Regions from separate parts of the Vibrio sp. QJM3NY_21 genome, predicted to be linked through region 2. Evidence: predicted binding sites of a transcription regulator. Region 2 holds the regulator's gene; the other holds the start of a gene.
What was found. Region 2 encodes CRP, which controls carbon source genes, mostly activating them, when cyclic AMP is high. Its sites were predicted from a motif close to TGTGANNNNNNTCACA; they were not measured.
Positions count from the first base shown of each region.

Region 1 (4,968 bases), on a different replicon from region 2:
GATCGTTGGATGCGTATCGTTCAGTTGAATCGTTTCTTGCTTAGGCAGATCTTCTAGAGAGAAACCTGCTGCTTCGTGACGACGTAGAATATCGCGAACAGACGCTGCTGAGTGGAAGTACTGCTGCATTAGACGCAGTGTCTTACCTTTCTCGTGGTTGTCGTTCGGGTAAAGTACTTTAGTGATGTTGCCTGCATCGATTAGCGAGTGTTGCGCTTCGAAGTAGTCGCCGTTGTTAAAGCTTGCTAGTGAGAATGGTGCGATTGCCTGACATTCCCAAAGACGCAATGGGTAAACTGTGTTTGACTCGTAACCTACGATAGGTAGATCCCAAGGCATTGCTTTCACTTCCATACCCGGAACCCAAGTACGAACTTCTTTACCGTCGATATATTCAACTTCTACATGACCGTAAAAACCAATGTGTTGTGCTAGTTCTGGACGAGCTACTTCCCATGGGTAACCTTCAACACCACGCCATGCGTCAGGTGCTTCTTGTTGACGACCGTCTTGGAAAGACTGTTTGAATAGACCGTATTCGTAGTGAAGACCGTAGCCTACTGTTGGGTATTCTTGAGCGGCACAAGAATCCATGAAACAAGCGGCTAGACGACCAAGACCACCATTGCCTAGTGATGGGTCGCGTTCTTCTTCTAGAAGATCAGTTAGGTTTTGACCTAGCTCTTCCATTGCATGAGTGATCTGTTCGTACAGACCCATGCTGATCAGGTTATTACCTGTTAAACGACCAATCAAAAACTCTAGTGAAAGGTAGTTAACGCTCTTCGCGTTCTTAATTTTTTCGTCATTTTCAGTTTCTAACAGATCAAATGTTGTCAATTCTGCTAGCGCACGCCCCATTGCTAGGTACCATGCGCGGCTATCTGCGTTTTCAATCGTTGTTGCGTAGGTTGCAGATAAATGCTTCTTAACGCTTTCTTGGAACGACACTTTATCGAAAGTTTTTTGCTGAGTTGGTTTCATTTCAGAAATCTCGCTTTTAATAGTTCTAATTCATCTGTCACATATCGTGCATGGTCACCATTAACTAAACATCCTCCCGCTAACGCGACAAACTAGGAGTAGATGGGAGGGCGTAGGGGGCGTACCGACATAGGGTTAGTGATCTGACTCTCATGTTCTGACTTCGAACAAAAACTTGGAGTGACTAAGATCACAAGCTCCCGTTCGATAACTTACCTTCAATTGATGTGACTTTTATTTAACCGGATTAAAGTCATTATCAAATTTGATATTCAGATCACGAAAATAATTTCTTCCTCTCATCTTTTGCATAGATTTACGTGTTGGGATGAAGGAAGTCACATTCACAAACCAACCCGCTATGTGAGCGGAGTCTCAAATAAAGGGCGTAGAAGCCTAAAAACATGCAGGAGTGCAAGGTTTCTGAGGAGGATCATAGTCGGTGCCGTTTTGCTTCACGTAATATGATTGAAGACTTAAGTAATTAGGCTGATGTCATTCGATTACACTCAACGATAGATTGAGGTAATCCAGAACATAAGCCACGGAATAGGTGAAAAACTTCGACATGTGGATCCCTTCGAAACTGACTCGTCCCGGCCGCTTACATAATGCAATCCTACGACCTAGGGTTCTCGATCTGCTCCAACACGCAGATTGCTATAAGCTTGTATTATTCCGCTCTCCAGCGGGGTACGGCAAAACCACAATGGCAGCTCAATGGCTGGTAGATAAGCCCAATGTGGGTTGGTACAGCATTGATGAAAGTGACAACGATGCCTTTCGCTTTATCAACTACCTAATGCAATCACTCAATAAAGCGACTCAAAATGCCTGCCCTAATGCCCAAAAGCTGGCAGAAAAGCGACAATTTTCATCGTTGCATTCTTTGTTAAGTGAAGTGTTTGCTGAGATGTCTGAATTCCATCACGAATGTTTCCTTGTGTTGGATGACTATCACTTGGTCAACAATGACGATATCCACGAAGCTATGCGCTTCTTCCTTAAACACATGCCTGACAACCTGACGCTTGTTGTGACTAGCCGCGGGACACCACCACTTGGCACTGCAAACCTTCGTGTTCGTGATCTGATGATTGAAATTGGAAACGATTCGCTGGCTTTTGATACTGAAGAGACGACGCGCTTCTTCAATCAACGTGTCGCCGATGGCGTAGATGACACGACCGCTGGTAGTATCTGTACTTATGTTGAGGGGTGGCCTTCGGCATTACAGCTTATTGCCCTTCAAGCTCAACATCAAAAACGTACCCTTGCGCAATCTGCAGAATCGTTCTCTCACTTTAACCATGCCCACCTTTGGGATTACTTGGTTGAAGAAGTATTCGATCTACTGGATAAAGAAACCCGACAGTTCTTGATGCAGTGTTCAGTACTTGATCATTTCAATGACGAATTAGTCTGCGCGCTTACACAGCGTGAAGACGCACTGGGTATGATCGAATCACTCAACCGATTTGGCTTATTCATCTACCCGCTTGAAGGCGAGAAAAACTGGTACCGATTCCACAATCTATTCGGTGAGTTTCTTGCCCATGAGCGCCAAGCTCGAATTCCGCAACAAGAAGCCGAGTTGCACCGGAGTGCCGCGAAAGCGTGGATCAAACAGAAAACGCCTCATCAAGCACTGCGACATGCACAACGTGCTGAAGATCCAGAGCTGATCATCCAAATCCTGACTGAACACGGTTGGCCGATGTTCAACCAAGGTGAGCTTTCATCATTAGAGATGGCGATCAAGCAACTGACTACGGATCAACTATACAGTGAGCCGAAGCTATCAATGCTGCGCGCTTGGCTGGCACAAAGTCAGCACCGTTATGATCAAGTGGGTACTTTGTTGGAAGAGGCTGAGACTCAATATCAAGCTCGAAACATTGAACTCGATACTCAGCAACAAGGCCAATACAATGCCTTGCGTGCCCAAGTTGCCATCAACAGCAATGAGCCTGAGAAAGCATTGGAGTTGGCTGAGCTTTCGTTGAGCCAGTTAAACACTACGGTTTATCGTAGCCGCATTGTGGCAACGTCTGTTGTTGGCGAAGTAAACCACGTAATGGGCAACCTCAGCCGTGCGCTACCGATGATGCAACAAACAGAAAAACTGGCACGTCAGTATCAGGTTTACCATCAGGCTCTATGGGCAATTCTTCAGCAAAGCGAAATCTTGATTGCTCAAGGTTATGTTCAAGCTGCATTTGAGCTACAAGACAGCGCATTCAAATTGATCGAAGAGCATCAGCTTCAATACGTTCCTCTACATGAATTTTTGCTGCGTGTTCGCGCTCAGATCTTCTGGTGTTGGAACCGACTAGATGAAGCGGAAGAATGTTGCTACAAAGGCTTAGATATCCTTGGTCACCACTCTCCGAGTAAACACCTGCACAGCTATTCTATGCTGGCTCGAATTTCATTGAGCCGCGGCGAGATTGATAAAGCGTCGAAGTTTATCGACCAAATTCAACACCTGCTACGTCAATCAACTTACCACGTAGATTGGACCGCAAATGCTTCTTTGTCTTTGATTCTTTTCTGGCAAGTAAAAGGCAATAAAGAGGCAATCCGTGATTGGCTAAGCGTGGCGGTTCGACCTGAATCGGCGAGTAACCACTTCTGTCAGCTTCAATGGAGAAACATCGTACGTTCTCACATCATCCTTGAGCAGTATGAAGATGCGGAAGAAGCGCTGACTTTCCTTAAGAGTGAAGCGCAGCGTTCACATCTGATTACAGACACCAACCGAAACTTGATCGTTGAAGCGGTGTTGCGTACACAAATTAACGATGAGGACAGCGCACGCGTGCTACTTGAAGAAGCGCTTCATATGACCAACCAAACCGGTATGGTTGGTAACTTCTTGGTCGACGGTGGGACTATCGGGCATATCTTGGATAAATTGAGCAACAAGCCAGGCTTAGGTGACTTAGAACGCCATCGCGCTCAACAGATCATGAAAGATATCTCAACCACCCAACGCAGCCGCTCGGTTCACTTCGATGAAGACTTTGTTGAGAACTTGGTTAATCACCCGAATATTCCTGAGCTTGTGCGCACTAGCCCACTCACCCAGCGTGAATGGCAAGTACTTGGTCTGATCTATTCTGGGTTCAGTAATGAGCAAATCGCTCAAGAGCTCGATGTAGCGGGGACCACGATCAAAACTCACATCCGTAACCTTTACCAAAAGCTCAACATTGCTAACCGCAAAGAAGCAATCAGCACGGCAGAGAACTTGCTGCAGTTGATGGGTTACTAAAACGGATTCGAGATTGATTCGAGAAAAGCTTAAGCTAGTCACCAATGGTGGCTGGCTTTTTTTTCATCTGAGGTTAGAGCTTAAAAATGTAGGAACTGGAAAAGAAAAAAGACAATCACCAAACGACAGGCAAAAAAATAGCCAACCGCAATAATCGCGATTGGCTCTATATATTTGTGAACAAATCAATAGGTTCACTAACAACGTCAGTTGGCTAGGTGACCCTCGGCTTAAGAAGGGTCAATGTACATAATGCAGTTAGCGTGCCAACTTTTATTCGACGTTTTATAAGCCCTGCATCGCATAAAAACCATGAATTTGTCATGCGAATTGCAAAGTGCATTTGCATAATGCAACCAAGATGCAATATCGATAAGAGATCAGTTTCATCTCTGCTCTTAATGACAAATTACTAAGTGGTTGTATTTTAAATGTTAGGCAAATGTTCAGTTCAACTTATTGCCTTACAATTAAGAGAGTAATAAAAGCCCTTCCCCAATGGCATATTCATACTTTTTTTACACTAAAGTTTGTATACTGCACAAAATCACCCTCAACTCTATGAAGCAATGAACTACTTAAGTACTTTTTTCAAAGGCATGGCAATGGGCGCAGCAGACGTTGTTCCTGGCGTGTCGGGCGGAACCATCGCATTCATCACTGGTATCTACGATACGCTGCTAGAAAGCATTCGAAGAATTAACCCT
Region 1 covers NZ_CM173514.1:1,568,126-1,573,093, forward strand. Annotated here, with positions in the region: gene AC3CID_RS22380 (glycogen/starch/alpha-glucan phosphorylase) at 1-984, opposite strand, end outside; gene malT (HTH-type transcriptional regulator MalT) at 1,553-4,261, shown strand; gene AC3CID_RS22390 (polyprenyl-phosphate transporter) at 4,831-4,968, shown strand, end outside.
Region 1: malT (HTH-type transcriptional regulator MalT) is a predicted target of CRP. The motif match lies at 1,347-1,362, and genes of this name have one in related genera.

Region 2 (4,968 bases):
CGCTGAGCCAGCACCCTTCATGGGGCCACAAATTTCGGAAGCTGCGGCTAAATTCATTCTGGACGCGCAAGCTAATCTGCAATCGTTAGGCGGTGTAAGCCTAGTAGAAGCAAAGGCGGGTGAAGCGGCGTTTGTTTCTCCGGGTATTATTGATGCAACCAACATTGCTGAATTACCAGATGAAGAGTACTTCGGTCCATTGTTGCAAGTGGTTCGTTACCAATCGCTAGAGCAAGCGGTAGAATTGGCTAATGACACGCGCTTTGGTTTGTCTGCAGGCCTAGTTTCAACCGACGATTCAGAGTGGGAATACTTCGTTGACCATATCCGTGCGGGTATTGTTAATCGTAACCGCCAGCTAACAGGCGCAAGTGGTGATGCACCATTTGGTGGTCCGGGTGCTTCAGGCAACCTACGCCCAAGTGCGTACTATGCAGCTGACTACTGTGCTTATCCTATGGCTTCAATGGAAGGTGGTGAAACTCAACTGCCAGCGACATTTAGCCCAGGTATTGAGCTTTAGTTTAAGCTCTTAAGCTATAAGTTCATGAATCATAAGCTTATGAGCTCTAGGTTCATGAATAACAGATTCATTGGTTAATTGTGTAATGAGGAAGCGGTGTTATCGCTTCCTTTTCCATCACGTCCGACACCTTGATTGGGCGGTAGATAATAATAGAACAAGTATGTCACAGGCTGATGGCTGCTGACTCTGTGTCCAGCCTCTCCCTCTCTAATCCAAATTACTAGCTTGCTAGAACCTCTGACAAGGAGTCACCATGACGCCCGATCTACTCTTTAAATCACTATGGGACGATTACATTCACAGGCTTTGCCCATCGGCCGAGAAAGTTCATCATCTGCTGAAAGAAGACGAATCCCTGATTAATGATCACATTGCACTGCGTACTTTCAATGTTGCACCTCTGGGCATTGAAACACTGGCCAAGCCTTTTCTTGAATTAGGCTACAAGGCGTGTGGCGACTACTTGTTTGAGAGCAAGAAGTTAGTGGCTAAGCACTACGAGCACCCAGACCCAAACCAACCGAAAGTGTTCATTAGTGAGTTGAAGGTAGAAGAGTGTTCAAGTGACTTACAACAGATCGTTGCGAAGTTGGTTGAGCAAGTAGACGCAAGCAAGCTTCAAGGTCATGAGTTCTTGTTTGGTGGTCGCCTTTGGGATCTGAGTTTCGCGGATTTCCAAGTGCTAGCAAAAGAGAGTGAATACGCGTCTTGGCTAGCGGCTCATGGTTACGGTGCAAACCACTTTACGGTGAGTGTGAACCAGCTTAATGAGTTCGATGAAGTACAGACTGTGAATGACTATTTGAGTGATTCAGGTTTCACTATCAATGCATCTGGCGGTCAGGTTAAAGGCTCTCCAGAGGTCTTATTAGAGCAATCATCTACAATGGCAGACAAAGTGCCAGTTTCATTTGTTGAAGGCAATGAGGTGATTCCTGGTGGCTTCTACGAGTTCGCTAAGCGTTATGCGATGGCGAATGGTGAGATTTATACAGGATTTGTTGCAGTATCGGCTGACAAGATCTTTGAGAGCACCAACGGTTAAAGAAAGATACGAGCACGGGCTTTACCCTAAAGATGCGGGTACGCTTCGCTTTGAGAGTGTTTGCGCTTGGACGCGGGAGGTGCTCCATTCGCATCTCGCATCTCGCATCTCGCATCTCGCATCTGCTCTCTAGATCTTTAGAAAACAAAAAAGCCACCAAATTTGCATTTGGTGGCTTTCAAATTTTTGGCTCAGTTAATCGAGATTAACGAGTGCCGTATACCACGATAGTTTTACCGTGTGCAGAAATTAGGTTCTGCTCTTCTAGCATCTTCAAGATACGACCTACTGTCTCACGAGAACAACCAACAATCTGGCCAATCTCTTGACGAGTGATCTTGATTTGCATGCCGTCAGGGTGAGTCATTGCATCTGGCTGTTTCGCTAGGTTAAGTAGCGTTTGAGCGATACGACCTGTTACGTCAAGGAACGCTAAGTCGCCAACCTTTTGGCTAGTTACTTGTAGACGGTTTGCCATTTGCGCTGAAAGGCGCATTAGGATATCTGGGTTCACTTGGATAAGCTGACGGAATTTCTTGAAAGAAATTTCAGCTACTTCACAAGGAGATTTTGCACGAACCCATGCAGTACGCTCTTGGTCTTCTTCGAAGAGGCCAAGTTCACCAATGAAGTCACCTTGGTTTAGGTAAGAAAGAATCATTTCCTTACCTTCTTCGTCTTTGATAAGAACTGCCACAGAACCTTTAACGATGTAGTACAAGGTTTCTGCCTTTTCACCAGCATGAATCAAAGTACTTTTTGAAGGGTACTTATGAATATGACAGTGTGAAAGGAACCACTCTAATGTTGGATCGGTTTGGGGTTTACCTAGAACCATAATATCTTACTTCCTCTGCAGGGTATGCTTGCCGCTTTCCGTATTTTAGCTAAGCCTGGATTGACTTGTAGGATAAGAGCACTCGTTGAGCGCTGCAAGCTATCTTGTGTTTCGTTTAAGAATAGTATCCTTTTTCAGGTACTATTTCTTGATTTTAATCGTGACCAAGCTACGATTTTTTACGCAAAATTGTGCACATGATCACGGTATGAAAAGTAATCAACCAGAATGGTGTCTTGTTAACCTATTTTTCCGGTTTCGATGAGCTGTTGTAGGATGGGCCTTACAATGAGCTCCATAGCAAAACTCATCTTGCCGCCTGGCACCACAAGCGTGTTGTGGCGTGACATAAATGAGCCATCTATCATAGCTAGAAGGTAGGGGAAATCGACGTTTTTGATGCCACGCAAACGTATAACCACGAAGCTTTCGTCTAAACTTGGAATCCCTTTGGCGTTCAGTGGGTTCGATGTATCTACGGTTGGAACACGCTGAAAGTTGATGTGAGTACGCGAAAATTGTGGGGTGATGTAATTAAGGTAATCATCCATTGAGCGAACAATCGAGTCCATCACCGCTTCGCGAGAATGCCCACGATCGCGTGTGTCACGAACGAATTTCTGGATCCACTCTAGGTTTACGATAGGTACCATGCCGATAAGCAGGTCGACGTGTTGCGAGACGTTAATATCGCCATCGACTACGCCACCATGAAGACCTTCGTAGAACATCACATCGGAATTTTCTGGGATCTCTTGCCATGGCGTAAAGGTGCCCGGCATTTGATTGTAAGGCACGGCTTCATCGAAGGTATGTAGGTAACTACGGACTTTACCCGTGCCTTCATTACCGTATTGACGGAAGAACTCTTCTAATGCGCCAAAATCGTTGGCTTGTGGACCAAAGTAGCTGATGTGCTTACCTTGCTCGCGAGCCTTACGGATCTCGACGTCCATCTCTGGTCGAGTGAAGCGATGGAAACTATCCCCTTCAACCCAAGCGGCCTTCACGTCCATCATATTGAACATTTTTCGGAAGGCTTCTGAGGTAGTGGTGGTGCCGGCTCCTGATGAACCCGTCACCGCAATAATTGGATGTTTAGCGGACATGACAACCCTTGTCTTTTGAGTAACTTACTTGTTAGCAATCGTTTACCACTATAACACGGCTCCTTTATGAGCGCAGCTTAGAAGCGTTTTGTGACTTGAATATCAACGGTTTCATGCAGCTCAGAAAACACGATGCTGACTTCCTTTGAGGCTAATTGATGTTTCACTTGATCAATCTTGTTTTGCAGTGAAACCTCTACGTCGCCGTAGTCTGTGCCTTCACGCAGCACGAATTCTTTAATGAGGTTTTCCAGTGTTTCTGGCGCAATGTCTTGCCATGGGATGATCATAAATACTTCTCTCTTTTATGTTCATAAATAGGTTTATTGATGTGTTGATTACTGTGTCTAGTGACGTCTACCACTCAGTCCTTAAAAAGGCTCGGCCATTATGCCGAATCTTGAATACTTTCATAGTAGGCGGGTAACGCTTCTTCTAACCAAAACCTTGGTTTGAGCGTGCTACCGGTAATGAACCCCACATGGCCGCCTTTTTGAAATAGGCGATAGTCGATGTTGTCAGGCAACACGAACTTTGGAATCACGTCGTCTGTCATAAACGGATCGTCTTTGGCATGGATGATCTGAGTCGGTAGTTTAATCTTATTAAGTTTAGGAAGCGCTGAGCACTGAGCATAGTAATCCTGAGCATTCTTGAACCCGTGCAGAGGCGCAGTAATACGTTCATCAAACTCATACAGCTTGTCTATCTTCTTAATGGTTTCGGCGGTGATACCGAGCTTTTCTTGCAGCAGCTTAATCTTTTTCAAGGCATTCGATTTGAGAGAGTTGAGCAGGTACTTTTTATAGAGCTTAGAGAAACCTCGCTCAATACGACTAGAGCAACAAGCCAGATCAAAAGGTGCAGAGACAATCGTCGCCGCCGACAGCAGTGGGTCGTCCGCGTACTCAGCCAAATAGTTCGCCAGCATGTTACCGCCCAAAGATATACCAACCGCTACCTTCGGGTTATTGGGAAACTGGGCGTGTAGATGTCTTAGGAAAAAGCGTGCATCTTCGACTTCACCTGAATGGTAAGCGCGAGCCAAGCGATTGGGCTTTCCGCTGCAGCCTCTGAAGTGCATCATCACTGATAGCCAGCCATCTTTAGCAAAGGCATTCATCAGTCCGTTGGCATAAGGGCTTTCAAAGCTTCCCTCTAAGCCATGGAATAGAACGAATATCGGCTTGTTACTTCGAGCCTCATTACTTGGGGTGTCACCCTCTGGCGATTCGCTCCAAGCAAGATCGAGAAAGTCACCGTCAGGGGTTTCTAAGGTTTGCCATTGAGGGTCAAACAATGCCTGCTTTCTAATAAATCGTGGCACTAAGGTTTGTAAGTGCGGATTAGATAAACCAGCGGCTGCGGTAAATATTGTCATAAAAACAGTCCATGCTTCTTTTATGGGCTTTGATAAAGTGTTGAGCTTTTAGCGAAACGCCCACGTTTT
Region 2 covers NZ_CM173513.1:3,192,290-3,197,257, reverse strand. Annotated here, with positions in the region: gene astD (succinylglutamate-semialdehyde dehydrogenase) at 1-523, shown strand, start outside; gene AC3CID_RS14330 (2-oxoadipate dioxygenase/decarboxylase family protein) at 780-1,571, shown strand; gene crp (cAMP-activated global transcriptional regulator CRP) at 1,777-2,409, opposite strand; gene AC3CID_RS14320 (phosphoribulokinase) at 2,649-3,518, opposite strand; gene AC3CID_RS14315 (YheU family protein) at 3,596-3,808, opposite strand; gene AC3CID_RS14310 (hydrolase) at 3,907-4,899, opposite strand.